Regions from separate parts of the Ureibacillus sp. FSL K6-2830 genome, predicted to be linked through region 1. Evidence: riboswitches for the same ligand, from Rfam matches in the RefSeq annotation. Region 1 holds a riboswitch; the other holds the start of a gene.
What was found. A riboswitch is a leader RNA that binds a small molecule or an ion and turns the genes downstream of it on or off. The one in region 1 is predicted to bind S-adenosylmethionine.
Positions count from the first base shown of each region.

Region 2: it holds a riboswitch for S-adenosylmethionine, as region 1 does, so the genes downstream of both, metK (methionine adenosyltransferase) here and NSU17_RS09530 (bifunctional homocysteine S-methyltransferase/methylenetetrahydrofolate reductase) in region 1, are expected to answer to the same signal.

Region 1 is NZ_JBBOQR010000001.1:1,939,888-1,948,024, forward strand. It holds gene NSU17_RS09510 (alpha/beta hydrolase) at 1-499, opposite strand, end outside; gene NSU17_RS09515 (LysR family transcriptional regulator) at 693-1,574, shown strand; gene NSU17_RS09520 (tetratricopeptide repeat protein) at 1,594-2,472, shown strand; gene hemG (protoporphyrinogen oxidase) at 2,817-4,217, shown strand; SAM riboswitch class I at 4,287-4,391, shown strand; gene NSU17_RS09530 (bifunctional homocysteine S-methyltransferase/methylenetetrahydrofolate reductase) at 4,494-6,341, shown strand; gene metH (methionine synthase) at 6,334-8,137, shown strand, end outside.
Region 2 is NZ_JBBOQR010000001.1:2,676,914-2,685,050, forward strand. It holds gene yidD (membrane protein insertion efficiency factor YidD) at 14-247, opposite strand; gene NSU17_RS13335 (Dps family protein) at 592-1,035, shown strand; gene NSU17_RS13340 (hypothetical protein) at 1,136-1,456, shown strand; gene NSU17_RS13345 (NUDIX domain-containing protein) at 1,503-1,970, shown strand; gene NSU17_RS13350 (alpha/beta hydrolase family protein) at 1,954-2,745, shown strand; gene pckA (phosphoenolpyruvate carboxykinase (ATP)) at 3,045-4,631, opposite strand; SAM riboswitch class I at 4,883-4,994, shown strand; gene metK (methionine adenosyltransferase) at 5,227-6,423, shown strand; gene NSU17_RS13365 (gamma carbonic anhydrase) at 6,515-7,027, opposite strand; gene NSU17_RS13370 (alpha/beta hydrolase) at 7,150-7,944, shown strand; gene NSU17_RS13375 (alanine/glycine:cation symporter family protein) at 8,109-8,137, shown strand, end outside.

The sequences.
Region 1 (8,137 bases):
GCAAGTATTCTAGCTTCGGCATTCGATATGTTTTCGCTAAGTTTTCTGGTTTATCTACATCTTCATTATATGTGCCAGTTAATTTTTTGTAATTAATTGTGTAGCTAATAATACGTTGTTGTAAGCTGTCAACACTTTTAGATAACGCTGGTGCTGACATTGTTACGATTGCTTTAATTGGTCGTTCTTCGCCTAGGCGTAGTGAGAAAATGCCGCCTAAAGAAACACCAGCAACCGCAATTTCTTTATACCCTCTTCTGCGAAGTTCATCGTAACCTTCAACAGCGCTATTCCACCATTCGATCGGGTCTGTGTTGATAAGGGTTAAAGGATCACTTCCATGCCCTTTATATAAAGGAGCATGAACCGTATAATTGCGATCTGCTAAATAACGACCTAAACGCTTCACATCATTAGTGTTGCCTGTAAAACCATGTAGTAATAAGACAGCGCGTTTTCCCGTCTCAATAGTAAATGGTTTTGGCGAAACGATTTTCATTATGAAGTACTCCTTTTATAAATAATGTTACAATAAAATGAAAAAAAATGAAAATATCTTGTTTTTTAAAATGAATTTTGTTATGTAAATCAATCTTGTAAACTTATTATAGATACAGCCTTACATAAATACAATTTATTATTTTTATCAAAACCATTCTAAATGGTTATCAATTAACAAAAGGGGTATGTAAATGGAAATACAACAATTGGAATATTTCAAAGTTGTTGCTGAAATAGAACATATGACTCATGCTGCTGAATTGTTAAACATCTCTCAACCAGCATTAAGTAAATCAATTTCAAATATAGAACAAGAGATTGGAGTACCTCTTTTTGATAGGCAAGGCCGTTCCATTGTATTGAATCGCTATGGAAAACTTTTTTTGGAAAGAGTGAATACGATTTTAGAAGAATATAATCGAGCGAAACAGGAAATCAATGGATTGATTATGCCAGGATATGGAGAGGTATCATTAGGATTTATCCACACTTTAGGGATGGAGATTGTGCCTGAATTGATGGCTCATGTTCACGAAAAATATCCGAATATCAAGTTTACTTTAACTCAAGCTTCTTCATTGAATTTATTAGAATTGTTGGAAGAAGGGGATATCGATTTATGTTTATCCCAACGTATTGAATCAAAAATAGTTGATATTGAATGGATTGAATTATGGAAGGAAGAATTGTTTGTTATCGTTCCAGAAAATCATCGGTTTGCAAATAAAGAATTTATCAATTTGTCTGAAATAAAAGATGAACCTTTTGTATCTATAAAAAAAGGGAATGCATTACGTCATATTGTAGACCAATTATTAAAAGATGTGGGAATTGCTAAAACGAATATTACATTTGAAGGAGAAGATCCACATACAGTAGCAGGATTTGTTAGTGCTGGCCATGGTATTTCGATTATTCCAGACATTAAAGGATTGAATGAGTATAATGTAAGAAAAATATCGGTTAAAGAACCCATTTGTGAGCGGAAAATCGGTGTATCATGGGTTAAAGGCCGTTATATGTCTCCTGCTGCAACGAAATTTAAAAATTATTTAGTCGAATATTTTAAATGAAGATAAGGTGTCGATGGTGATGGAATTAGAGATGCAGGAAAGATTTGAAGAGCGTTTACAACAATTGCGTCATTTGCTTACAGAAGAACAAATGCTAGAAGCGAAAAATATATACCAACTTGCCCATGAAAAGAACGTAGAAGCGATGGTTGAATTAGCGGATATATACAGGATCATGGAGGAATATTCTCTTTCTGTTTACTGGTTGCAAAAAGCGAGTAAAGCGGGAAATAGTGAAGCACAATATCAGTTGGCTAATTGCTATTACGAAGGACTTGGCGTTGAAGAAGATATTGAAATGGCTTTTTCATTATATAAAAAGGCAGCAAAAAACGGAAATCCTGATGCAGCTAATAACTTAGCAGACATGTATTTAAACGGTGAAGTAGGAAATGTAAATTATAAGGAAGCTTTAAAATGGTTTGAAGTGGCTGCAAAACAGAATGTTGTAGAAGCAATGTTTACATTAGGAATTATGTATGAGCAAGGAATTGGGGTAAATAGAGATGACGAAAAAGCATTTCAATATTATTTGAAGGCAGCTGAAGGCGGGGATCTCGATGCCCAATATCGAATGGGTTCCATCTATTTTGAGGGTCTATTGGGCAGGGAGAGGAATGTCCCTCTTGCTATTGAGTGGTTTGAAAAAGCAGCGGAATACCATCACATTGATTCAATTTATAATTTAGGGTTTCTATATGAGAATGGAATCGGTGTTGAAAGAAACGGAAAGAAAGCACTTTATTATTATAAGAGAGCTTCGTTGCTAGGAGATTATCAAGCAAAGTTAAATATCGCATATATTTACGAAAATGGGATTGATGTTGAAGTAGATAAAAAAGCGGCAGCCCGCTGGCGAGAACTGGCAAAACAACAAAAGCAAAATGAGTATAATTAATAATAAGCACACTAAAAAGTATTGCATTACTACATTCCATGATTCCGTAATGTAGTGGGGATGACAGAACATTACATGCTATGAAGAGATTGTGATTCTAAAGTTGGATTATGAAAAACTAGTTGAATATAGTGAAACAGTCCTTTGTAGTATAGTGGAAAGGGCTGTTTTTTATTGTTTAATAAATTGAATAAATTATCAAAATTCCTTTTGAAATAAATTCAACAGTCAAAAGCATATTTGTTGTTTACTATATTGAAATTTACTAAAGCCGACACAGAAAGAGTTATAAAAAAAGATTATACTAAAAGTACGGTAAAAAGATCTTATAGGAGTTGTAACGAATGAAAACGGTAACGGTTATCGGTGGAGGAATTACAGGACTTTGCACGATGTATTATTTACAAAAACAATTAAAGGAAAATGAAATTCCTGCCCGTTTAGTACTTGTGGAAAAAAATCCGTACCTTGGCGGAAAAATGCACACAGCGCGTGAAAAAGGATTCATCATGGAAACGGGAGCGGATTCCATTGTAGCACGATATCCAAGCGTAATGGAACTTGTAAAGGAACTAGATTTTGAATCAGAAGTCGTATATAACGAAACAGGAATTTCTTATATTCACACCAATAATGAATTACATGCGATTCCAAAGGATTCTGTCTTTGGCATTCCTATGACTCTCGAATCCCTAAAAGCGAGCACATTAATTTCAGAAGAAGGGAAACAACGAGTGTTAAAAGATGAGGAAATACCGAATACGAAATTTACGAAGGAAAGTTCTATCGGAGATTTCTTAGAATACTTTTTTGGAAAAGAAATTGTGAAGAAACAAATAGCTCCTGTATTAGCTGGTGTTTACTCAGGGGACATTTATAAATTGTCCATTGCCTCTACGCTTCCATACTTAGTTGATTACAAAAATGAATATGGAAGTATAATGAAAGGTTTGCAAGCAAATCGGGAAAAGTTTGAACGGGAAGCGAATAAAAAATTCCTTTCTTTTAAAAACGGACTATCTCAACTAATTGATCGAATGGAAGAACTGCTTGTGGATGTAGAAATATATAAAGATACTGAAACAGTACTTGTTGAGAAAAAAGAACAACGTTATGAAATTTCCTTCGCTAACGGAGAAAAATTGGAATCGGATGTTGTTGTGTTAGCATTGCCCAACCAAGTCGTGAAGCAAGTTTTAAATAATGATGAATTAAATCCTTATTTCAACAAATTTAAAAATGCATCAGCCATTACGATGTATGTAGGCTTCGATCTACCAGATTCTATTTTGCCTAAGGATGGCACTGGATTTATCGTTTCCTACAACAGCGATTTATTATGTAATGCCTCTACTTGGACAAGCCGTAAATGGAAGCATACTTCAACAGAAGGAAATCTACTTGTTCGACTGTTTTATAAAGAAAGTAATCCTCGCTACCAAGAATTAGTGAAAATGAGTGATGAAGAGTTAACAAAGGTTGCTTTGAACGATATTCAACTCAGTTTGAATATAGAAGCACAACCTACCATTGTGAATATTACAAAATGGATCGATGCCATGCCAACTTATGATTTAGCTCATCATGAAGCTTTGCAAGAAATAATTACAAAATTAGATAACCTCTATCCGAATCTTTACATTGCTGGTTGCTCTTATTTCGGCGTAGGAATTGGTGCATGCATTGATAACGGGAAAGAAACAGCAAACCAAATTATAAACAACTTTTTAAATAATTCCGACTAATTAACTTGACAAAATGAAGTATTGATTTTATGATGTAACTTATTATATTGATATTTTAAAATCGAATATGACTTATCAAGAGAAGTGGAGGGAACTGGCCCGGTGAAGCTTCAGCAACCACTAAAAATGTTTAGTAAGGTGCTAAATCCAGCGGCAATTGCCGAAAGATAAGGTGAATTCTAAAGGAAATGACAAGCCTTCTTTCGCAAGAAGGCTTTTTCTATTAGATGAATTGACAGAAAATTTATGAAGTAAAGAAAAGTGAGGGAATTTCGAATGGGGCTACTAGATGCGTTAAAACATAAAGTGTTAGTTGCAGATGGTGCTATGGGAACGCTGTTATATTCATATGGACTTGAAAATTGTCACGAAGAAATGAATATTGAAAAACCGGAAATCATTAAAAAAATTCATAGTGAATACATACAAGCTGGCGCAGATGTTATTCAAACGAATACATATGGCGCTAATCGAATCAAGCTCACTCGTTATGGTTTGGAGTCAAAAGTAGTGGAAATTAACGAAGGTGCGATAGGTGTTGCCAAACAAGCAGCCAAGAACAGTGAAGTGTTTATTTTAGGTTCGATTGGTGGTATCCGCGGTGTTCGCAAAGTAGATTATACATTAGATGAAATTCTTGCAGCAGTTCGTGAACAAGCAGAAGTGCTAATTGCGGGGCAGTTAGATGGTTTGTTGTTAGAAACTTATTATGATGTTGAAGAGCTATGCGAGACGTTAAAAATGTTACGAGCCATGACGGATATGCCCATCATTGCTCAAGTTTCAATGCAAGAGCCGGGCGTATTAATGAATGGCATGAAATTGAATGAAGCATTAAAGCAGTTAGAAAAATTAGGTGCAGATATTGTAGGGGTGAACTGTCGACTTGGTCCATACCACACAATACAGGCTTTTGAACAGGTAGAAATTCCTGAACGAGCGTATTTATCTGTTTATCCGAACGCTTCTTTATTAGATATTGAAGAGGGGCGTGTCGTTTACGAATCAGAAGTAGATTATTTTGCAAGGGCAACGGTTGAATTATGCAATGAAGGAGTAAGGCTCATTGGAGGATGTTGCGGTACAACACCGAAACATATTGAAGCGATGAAAAAGAAGCTTGCTCATTTTCAGCCGGTTGAAAAGAAAGAGGCAAAACCTCAGAGGGAAATAATCATTCGCGAGCCTGAACCGCATAATTTTGAACCTCTCCACGAAAAAGCAAAAAGAGCACGTTCTGTCATTGTAGAATTGGATACGCCGAAGCATCTTGAAATTGAACAGTTTGTTGAAGGAGCAAAAGCTCTTTACAATGCAGGGGCAGATCTTATCATGATGGCAGACAATTCATTAGCATCTCCAAGGGTTAGTAACTTGGCAATGGGGGCCATTTTAAAACTGCAATATGGCATACGCACAATGCCACATATTACTTGCCGAGATCGAAACTTAATTGGGCTGCAATCCCATTTAATGGGACTCAATGCTCTTGGCCTTCATGATGTGTTGGCTGTAACTGGTGATCCAACAAAGGTAGGGGATTTTCCGGGTGCAACAAGTGTTTATGACGTTTCATCGATGGAATTGATATCATTAATTAAACAGTTAAATGAAGGAATTTCTTTTTCTGGCAAAGCACTAAGAAAAAAAGCGAATTTCTCAGTAGCAGCGGCTTTCAATCCTAACGTGAGAGTGTTAGATCGTGCTGTCAGCCGTCTAGAGAAAAAAATTGAACATGGTGCGGATTATTTCATTACGCAACCAGTTTATTCGAAGGAAAAAATTGTGGAAATTCATGAAGCGACAAAACATTTAGATACACCAATTTATATAGGAATTATGCCGCTTACTAGTTTTAAAAATGCGGAATTTTTGCATCATGAAGTACCGGGAATTAAATTATCTGATGATGTGTTAGAAAGAATGCAACAAGTAAGCGGAAATAAAGAACAAGAAACAAAAGTAGGACTAGAAATTGCAAAAGAATTGTTAGATACAGCAACGAAATACTTCAACGGCATTTATCTAATTACGCCGTTTATGCGATATGAAATCACTTTACAACTATTGCAATATATTCAACAACTTGACGAGCAAAATAAAGGAGTTAAAGCAAATGGTTAATCATCCAATAGAGGAACAATTGCAAAAAAGAATATTGATTATCGATGGTGCAATGGGAACAATGCTCCAGCAGGAAAATTTAACACCGGAAGATTTTGGTGGGGAAGAATTTGATGGATGTAATGAACACCTTGTATTAACTAGACCTGATGTCATTTCTAAAATCCATCGAGCGTACTTAGAAGCTGGTGCAGATATTATTTCTACAAATACATTTGGAGGAACCCCACTCGTATTAAATGAATATGGATTAGGTTATAAAGCAGAAGAAATTAATAAGAGGGCTGTAGAAATTGCAAAAGAAGAAGTTAAAAAATATTCAACAAGCGACTGGCCTCGCTTCGTTGCAGGATCTATAGGTCCAACGACGAAAACATTGTCTGTAACGGGCGGTATTACATTTGATGAGCTATCCGAAAACTTCTATATCCAAGCAAAAGCGCTAATTGAAGGCGGCGCAGATTTATTGTTACTTGAGACAAGCCAAGACATGTTAAACGTGAAAGCGGCAACCCTTGGTCTGAAGCGTGCATTTGAAGAAACTGGAAAAGAGCTTCCGATTATGGTTTCTGCGACGATTGAGCCAATGGGAACAACACTTGCTGGGCAATCTATAGAAGCTTTCTATGTTTCTATTGAACATATTAATCCCATTTCAATCGGACTTAACTGTGCGACAGGGCCAGAATTTATGACAGATCATATTCGCTCGCTTTCCGAATTATCTACAAGCTATATAAGCTGTTATCCGAACGCTGGATTACCAGATGAAGAGGGACATTATCATGAAACACCCGAATCTTTATCGAAGAAATTGCAAGGATTTGCTGAAAAAGGTTGGTTAAACATTGTCGGTGGATGCTGCGGTACAACTCCTGCCCACATAAAGGCAATCCGTGAAGCAGTAGAAGGCTATAAACCTCGAAAGAAGAAGGAAAAATCCCATGGACATGCAGTATCAGGCATTGAACCGCTGCTTTATGATGATTCAATGCGTCCGTTGTTTATTGGTGAAAGAACAAACGTTATTGGATCTCGTAAATTTAAGCAGTTAATTGTTGATGGAAAATATGAGGAAGCGGCTGAAATTGCTCGAGCCCAAGTGAAAAACGGGGCGCATGTGATTGATATCTGTTTAGCGAACCCTGACCGAGATGAGCTAGAAGATATGCGCAGATTTATGCAAGAAGTGGTAAAGAAAGTGAAAGTACCTTTAGTCATAGACTCAACTGACGAGCGAGTGATAGAGGAGGCATTGAAATATTGTCAAGGAAAAGCAATCATCAACTCCATCAACTTAGAAGATGGAGAAGAACGTTTTGATAAAGTGCTGCCAATCGTGAAGAGATATGGTGCCTCAGTTGTTGTAGGTACAATTGATGAAGAGGGAATGGCCGTCACTCGCGAGAGAAAATTGGCGATAGCAGAACGCTCTTATAAAATTTTAACGGAAAAATGGGGCATTGCGCCGGAAGATATTATTTTTGACCCATTAGTTTTCCCCGTAGGTACTGGGGATGAGCAATACATTGGCGCTGCAGAAGAAACAATCGAAGGAATTCGACTCATAAAGGAAAAATTTCCGAGAGTTTTAACGGTTCTTGGGATTAGTAACGTTTCCTTTGGTCTCCCACCGGTTGGCAGGGAAGTATTAAATGCAGTATTTTTATATCACTGCACGCAAGCTGGCTTAGATTATGCCATTGTTAATACAGAAAAATTGGAGCGTTATGCCTCTCTACCGGAAGAAGAAATACAATTAGCTAATGATTTAATCTTCAATACAAACGATGAAA
Region 2 (8,137 bases), 740 kb from region 1:
AAAACCTTCGAAATTAATTTTTTTTCGAAGGCCACTTTTCAGGTACGGGATCAAAACCCCCAGGATGAAAAGGATGACATTTTAAAATGCGGATTGTAGTAAGAATAAAGCCTTTAATAGCACCGTGCTTTTCAAATGCTTCAAGTCCATATTGAGAACAAGTTGGATAAAATCGGCAGGTTGGTGGTGTGAGAGGAGAAATAAATTTTCTATAAAATTGAATAAGCCAAATAAAAGGATATTTCATTGTTCGAATTTCTCATTCCTTACTATACTTATTTAAAATCGACCTTTTCTTTTCATAAGTATAAAGAAACCGATTGCACCAATCATTATGACGAAATACATAACGCCTACTAATAGTAAGATACCAGACATATTCAATATCATCACCTCTACCTATATACTAACATAATTATTCTTCTGATTGTTGAATACAAGGTGAACATAATATTTGGATAAATTCAATAAAAAATATCATACTATATATGAACTGTTTTCTGAGATTTCATGTAATTGTAAAATTATGAAAACAACATTTATAGTATAATTTAACAAAAGGATGGAAAATCTGTAAAATGAGGTGAAATGATGACAAACGATAAATTAATTGCACAGTTAAATGAATTAGTTTCAACATACTCAGTATTATATACTAAACTTCACAATTACCATTGGTATGTAACAGGTCCAAGCTTCTTTACATTACATGAAAAGTTTGAAGAATTATACAATGAAATTACGGCAAATTTAGATGAAGTAGCAGAGCGTATTCTAACAAAAGGCGGAAAGCCAGTTGCAACATTAAAAGAGCATTTAGAATTATCGAGAGTACAAGAAGCAAAAGGTTCAGAAACATCAGAGGAAATGGTTCAAACGATTATTGATGACTTCCAATCCACTATGAAGCTGATTAAAGAAGCAATGGAAGAGGCGGCAAATCAAGGCGATGATCGTACAGAAGATATGTTGAACGCAACTTTCCAAAGTCTAGAAAAACATACATGGATGTTATCAGCGTTTTTAGGTAAATAACGGAATGTCTATCCTCAAGAGTTCAATGATAGAACTTTTGAGGATTTTTTATTCTTTTGAATAGCCCTAATTATATTTCACCATAATGAATATAAGGAGGGTGATTACTATCGAAAAGACAACGCTGTATGTGAACGTCTTAAACCAATCTTATAATTACATTCCTACCGGTGAACCTTGTGAGTTTAAGATTGAATTGGATCCGGATAAAGTGTTTATATTTAAAAAGCTATTTAATCAGTTAAACTCTTTAGAATTTGATAATGCAGTAAGAGCTCATTTACCATATCTTCCATACCATCTTGATGAAGAGAATGATGAAATTGATAATCGATTGAAAAAAATTTATGCTTTAATTCATGAGTTTGGCGATGAAAAAATAAAAGAATTTGTGGAACAATTGCCCTATTTCAATAATTGAATAGAACACATCCCTTCGCTACACTAAATGTATAGGAGTTGAAGGGATGTTTACTTTTTATGATTTAAACAATAATAAAGTCGAACTAAGTTTTGAAGGTCCTCCGTTTCCACTTGAGCCGAAGCATGTCCTGGTGCTTGTACAAAAAGATGGAAAATGGCTTTGTACAATCAATCAAAAACGGGGTGTGGAATTTCCTGGAGGTAAAGTGGAATTGGGAGAAACAATAGAACAAGCAGCTAAGCGGGAAGTTTATGAAGAAACGCTCGTACATATTACGGATTTGAAATTATTTGCCCATTATACTGTTTATGAAAAAATCCCATTTTGTAAAGCCGTATTTGTTGCAAAGGTGGCTCGAATCGAACCTTTTGTTCAACAATACGAAACGGTCGGGCGACTTTTTTTAACAACGGAGGAAGTATTACAACATCCATATGCAAGTTTTTATATGAAGGATGAAGGGATGAAAAAAATTTTGCAGGAAGTGAAACAACTTGAAAAAGAATGGTAGCATTGAATTAATTAGAAAATATCCTTCTCCTAATCCAAATGTAGAGCTTGAGGAAATCGTTTATTGGTCGGAAGGGCTTCGAGTGAAAGGATTGCTTGCTAGACCTATTGGAGATGGTTCATATGAAGCATTATTATATTTGCGTGGTGGATTGCAGTCGGTAGGAATGGTAAGGCCAGCTAGAATTGCGCAATTTGCCTCAAATGGGTTTATTGTATTTGCACCGTATTATCGTGGAAATCGAGGTGGAGAAGGTCGCGATGAATTTGGGGGCGATGACCGTCTTGATGCACTGCATAGCATCCAATTATTAAAAGAAATTGCCAATAATGATTCGGTACACCTTTTTGGTTTTTCAAGGGGAGGATTAATGGCTTTATGGATGGGGATTTTGAGTAAAGATATTCGGTCAATCGTCACTTGGTCGGGTGTAGCTGATTTGGCGGATTTGTACGAAGAACGGGTTGATTTAAGACGTACGCTAAAGAGACTTATCGGTGGATCTCCAACAAAATATCCGGAAATTTATGAAGAACGCTCACCAATTTATGAAGTGGACCGCATTCATGCACCGGTACTTATTATCCACGGTACTGAAGATTCCAATGTTAGGATCGAACAGTCCTATAAGCTTGAAAAGGCGCTTAAGGAATCAGGAAAAGAATTTGAAACGTGGTATATGGCCAATTTGGCACACCATTTTCCACCCCATATCAATAGAGAAACGGTCCGTTCTATTTGCAATTGGATGAAAGAAAAAGGAAAGAAGCGATGATTTCAATTCACTCTTTTCCCTTTAATTATTGAAACACTTAGAACCGTTTTTCATTAAAGATTGATAAAAAAGCCCATCAAAATTAAATGGCCTGATCAAAAAGTGTAATATTTTTTGATCAGGCTCAAATTCTTTATGATGATTATATTTTCCCTGCGTTGGTCACATCAAACGCGATTCCTCGTCGCAATGAATCTGCGACGAATGAATGAGCATCAGTCGTAAAGAGAGGCGCCTCAATGACTTATTAGGCGCCTCTTTAATCTTAATATGAGTTTAGAATGGATGGAACGTTGATATTAAACCAATGGTCCACCTTTTTTCAAAATATCTTCTGATACGTTGTTAAATTTCTTGAAGTTTTCTTTGAATAAATCAGCTAAATAACGAGCTTTTTGATCGTAAGCTTCTTTATCTTTCCAAGCTTCACGAGGATCTAGCACTTCGCTTGGAACCCCTTCAATTGCAGTTGGGATGTGTAATCCGAAAATACGATCTTGTTTTGTTTCAACATCGTTTAATTTACCGCTGATAGCAGCACGTACCATTGCGCGAGTATATGAAAGCTTCATGCGGCTACCTACACCATATTCGCCACCAGTCCAACCAGTGTTCACTAAGAATACTTGAACGTTGTGTTCATCGATTTTCTCACCTAACATTTCAGCATATTTTGTTGCTGGAAGTGGTAAGAAAGGAGAACCAAAGCATGTAGAGAATACTGGTTCAGGTGAAGTAATACCGCGTTCAGTACCAGCTAATTTAGAAGTGAATCCGCTTAAGAAGTGGTACATTGCTTGTTCCTTCGTTAATTTACTGATTGGAGGAAGCACTCCAAAAGCATCAGCAGTTAAGAAAATAATTGTTTTCGGATGACCAGCAATAGAAGGCGTTACAATATTATCAATGTAATGAATTGGATACGCTGCACGTGTATTTTCTGTTAGGCTATTATCATCGTAATCAGGAATGCGTGATTCTGAATCGATTACAACGTTTTCTAACACTGTACCAAAACGAATGGCATTATAAATTTCTGGCTCTTTCTCAGCTGATAAATTAATTGTTTTAGCGTAGCAGCCACCTTCAATGTTGAACACACCGTTGTCAGACCAACCATGTTCATCATCACCGATTAATTTACGATCGCTATCAGCAGAAAGAGTTGTTTTTCCAGTACCAGATAAACCAAAGAATAACGCTACGTCACCATCTTCTCCAACGTTAGCAGAGCAATGCATTGAAAGAATGCCTTTTTCAGGTAACAAGTAGTTCATGATACTGAAAATAGATTTTTTCATTTCACCAGCATATTCCGTACCACCGATTAATATAATTTTCTTTTCGAATGATACGATAATAAATGCTTCTGAGTTTGTTCCGTCAACAGCTGGATTCGCTTTGAAACCAGGTGCAGAAATAATTGTGAAATCAGCTGTATGAGAAGCTAATTCTTCTTTTGTTGGACGGATGAATAATTGATGACAGAAAAGGTTGTGCCAAGCATATTCATTTACTACTTGAATAGATAATTGAGATTCTTTATCTGCTCCAGCAAAGCCTTTAAATACAAATAACTCGTCTTTTTCTTTTAAGTAATTTAATACTTTTATATACAAGTTATCAAACACTTCAGCAGAGATTGGCTGATTTACACTACCCCAATCAATTTTATCTTTAATGCTTTCTTCTTCGACAATAAATTTATCTTTTGGAGAACGGCCTGTATATTTACCTGTCTCAGCAACAATTGCACCATCAATTGTTAATTTGGCTTCTCCACGAGTTACCGCCTTTTCAACTAATTGAGGCACTGACAATTGAGTGTTTATATTTCCACTTTTTAATAATTCCTTCAGCTCATTTGCAATTTCTACTGAATTCATCGATTAAATACCATCCTTTTTTTATTTTTAGGAAAATTAATTGTTGGTTATATAATACAGAAATTAGTATAACACATTAGATGAAATAATCTATACTAATTCTTAAAATTATTTATGAAAATTTTTTGCTTGTAACAAGAGTACCTACTTACAAGTAAATTATAGAATACCGGGTTATGTCAAATTTGAGAAAAAGGAAAAAATATTTGACATTGTATAGTATATTACGTAACATGTTGGATGAACGGATACTCTTATCCAGAGCTGGTGGAGGGTTAAGGCCCTATGAAACCCGGCAACCTGCATTACTATAATAATGCGTGGTGCTAACCTGATGCAAGGGATTCCCTTGAACGATAAGAGTGAAAGGTAGAATGTTTAGTTCCTTTCCTCATGCATGTGGATAGGAACTTTTTTTATTCAAGCACAAATGTCGTACTCATTCAACCTATAAAACCTATAAAAAGATAAAAATTTCTTAAAGCCTTTCATCATCTTCGCACTGTTCCTTACGGGCGAATGTTGCTAAGGCAAAATGGATAATGAGTACCGTATCATAGCAGAGATTCGTCTCGTAAATTTAGGAGGAAATTTAATGTCAAATCGTCGACTGTTTACATCAGAAAGCGTAACAGAAGGTCATCCAGATAAAATTTGTGACCAAATATCCGATGCAATATTGGATGCGATACTAGAAGAAGATCCAAATGCAAGGGTTGCTTGTGAAACAATTGTTACAACTGGATTAGTGCTTGTAACCGGAGAAATTACTACGACAACTTATGTCGATATTCAAAGTATTGTTCGGGACACTGTCGCAGAAATTGGTTATACGCGTGGAAAATTTGGATTTGATGCAGAAAACTTGGCGGTGCTCACTGCAATCGGTGAACAATCACCAGATATTGCAGAAGGTGTAGACCAAGCCTTAGAAGCACGAGAAGGATATATGACTGATGAGGATATCGAAGCGATTGGTGCTGGAGACCAAGGATTAATGTTTGGATTTGCTTGCAATGAAACTCCAGAACTGATGCCTCTACCGATTAGTTTAGCTCATCGACTTGCAAGAAGATTATCAGAAGTTCGGAAATCAAAAGAGATTCCGTATTTACGACCAGATGGTAAAACACAAGTTACTGTAGAATATGATGAAAATAATGTACCTCGTCGCATTGATACAATCGTCATTTCTACTCAGCATGATGAAGGAGTTACTCTTGAGCAAATTAAAGTAGATATGATGGAAAAAGTTATTAAGGAAATTGTTCCAATAGAGTTGATTGATGAAGATACTAAATACTTCATTAACCCGACTGGCCGCTTCGTCATTGGTGGACCAAAAGGAGATGCGGGTCTAACTGGACGCAAAATTATTGTGGATACTTATGGTGGATATGCTCGTCATGGTGGAGGAGCATTTTCTGGAAAAGACCCTACAAAAGTGGACCGTTCTGCTGCCTATGCTGCGCGTTATGTAGCAAAAAACATCGTAGCATCTGGTCTTGCTGATCGAGTAGAAGTTCAATTAGCTTATGCAATTGGTGTTGCACGTCCTGTATCCATTTCAATTGATACTTTTGGAACAGGTAAAGTAAGTGAGAGCAAATTAGTTGAGTGGATCAAAGAACTATTTGATTTACGACCTGCGGGTATCATTAAAATGCTAGATTTGCGTCGTCCAATTTATAAACAAACTGCTGCATATGGTCATTTTGGTCGCACGGATATCGATTTGCCATGGGAAAGAACAGATGTGGCCAAATTATTAAGAGAGAAGGCAGGATTATAATTATTTTATAAAAATGCAGGCAAATATGAACGCCTGCATTTTTAATTTTCAATGTAAATTTAATATTGTATAAATAATAATAACTTGAATTTTATTTCTTTAATGACTGATAATATTTCCCTTTTTCAACATATTCTTGAATAATGCGATCCATATCTTTACGATCTTCTTCTGTTACTTGACGGACGACTTTAGCAGGATTGCCCATAGCGACAGAATTTGGAGGGATTTTTTTACCAGGAGGTACTAAACTTCCAGCTGCAACGAGTGCTCCTTCTCCGATTTCAGCACCATCTAATATGATGGATCCCATGCCAATTAAAGCGCGTTTACGTACAATACAACTGTGTAAAGTAGCCTGATGACCAACGATGACTTCATCCTCTATGATTAGAGGGTTATTGGGACTTTGATGTAAACAACTTAAATCTTGGATGCTACAACGTTTTCCAATAATCGTTGGTGCAACATCTCCGCGAATCACAGTTCCAAACCAAATTGACGTATCTTCGCCAATTGTAACATCTCCAGTAATCGTTACATGGTCTGCTATAAATACAGAAGGATCGATATTAGGTTCTTTATCTTTATAAGGATAAATCATCGCAAAGCTCCTCATTTCTAAAGTATTATTATGTATATTATCCTAGCAAATAAGAAAATATTTGAAAATAGAACAAAACTAACTTGTAATGACAGAAGTTTAGTGGATTTAGGAGGAACGCTATGTGGAAGTGGGAAACTAAAGAGCAACCGAAAGCTGTTATAGTAATAATACATAGCGCTTTTGAAAACCACCGTTGGTATGCATGGTTAATAGAAAAATTGATGACGGAAGGTTATCATGTCGTGATGGGCGATTTACCAGGGCATGAAGAAGGGTCAAAATTTACGAGGGTTCATGATGAATTAATTGACGAATATTTACTTTTCATTAAACAGCTCATGAAAAGCGCTCTTCAATATCATTTACCAGTATTTATCATTGGGCATGGCTTGGGCGGAACCCTTGCAATTCAATTTTTAAGGTCAACGAAGACGGAATGCGCTGGACTAGTATTAACTGCTCCATGGTTACAGTTGCATAAACATTCCAATTTACTTACAAGTGCACTAGCAAGCATGAACATAGCACCAAGCAAAAAAGTGTCGATGGAGTTTGATAGACGATTATTTACTCGAAATTCTGATGGTTTTCTAGAGATGGAGGATGATGTACCATATCATTCCAATGTTACCGTTCGATGGTATCGAGACATTCAACAATTAATGAAAAATTTGATGACTCAGGATAAGACATTGTCATTGCCCATTTTGCTGATTACCCCTAATCAAGATAAAGTGGCGGATTCAGAAACGGCAAGAAAGTGGCTATTATTGCAAAAAACAAGTGAATTTCAATATAAAGACTGGCCCCATAGTTATCACAATATTTTTCATGATTATGAAAGGGAAGAAGTATTTCTATACATGAGAGATTTTATGAATAATGTTCTACGATCTATAGGATATATAGTTTAATTGAATTATATTGAAATTGGAGGAATGTTCGATATGGACATTCCTTTTTTAATATAAAATTAATAATTTTTTAAAAAAAATGATATCAAAAAATATTGATTGTTTTCATAAGTTTTTGTAATATAAAAAATATTCGTGATACATAAACTTAAAGGGGTGTATGTATGTTAGAAAATTTCTTAAACTGGATTAG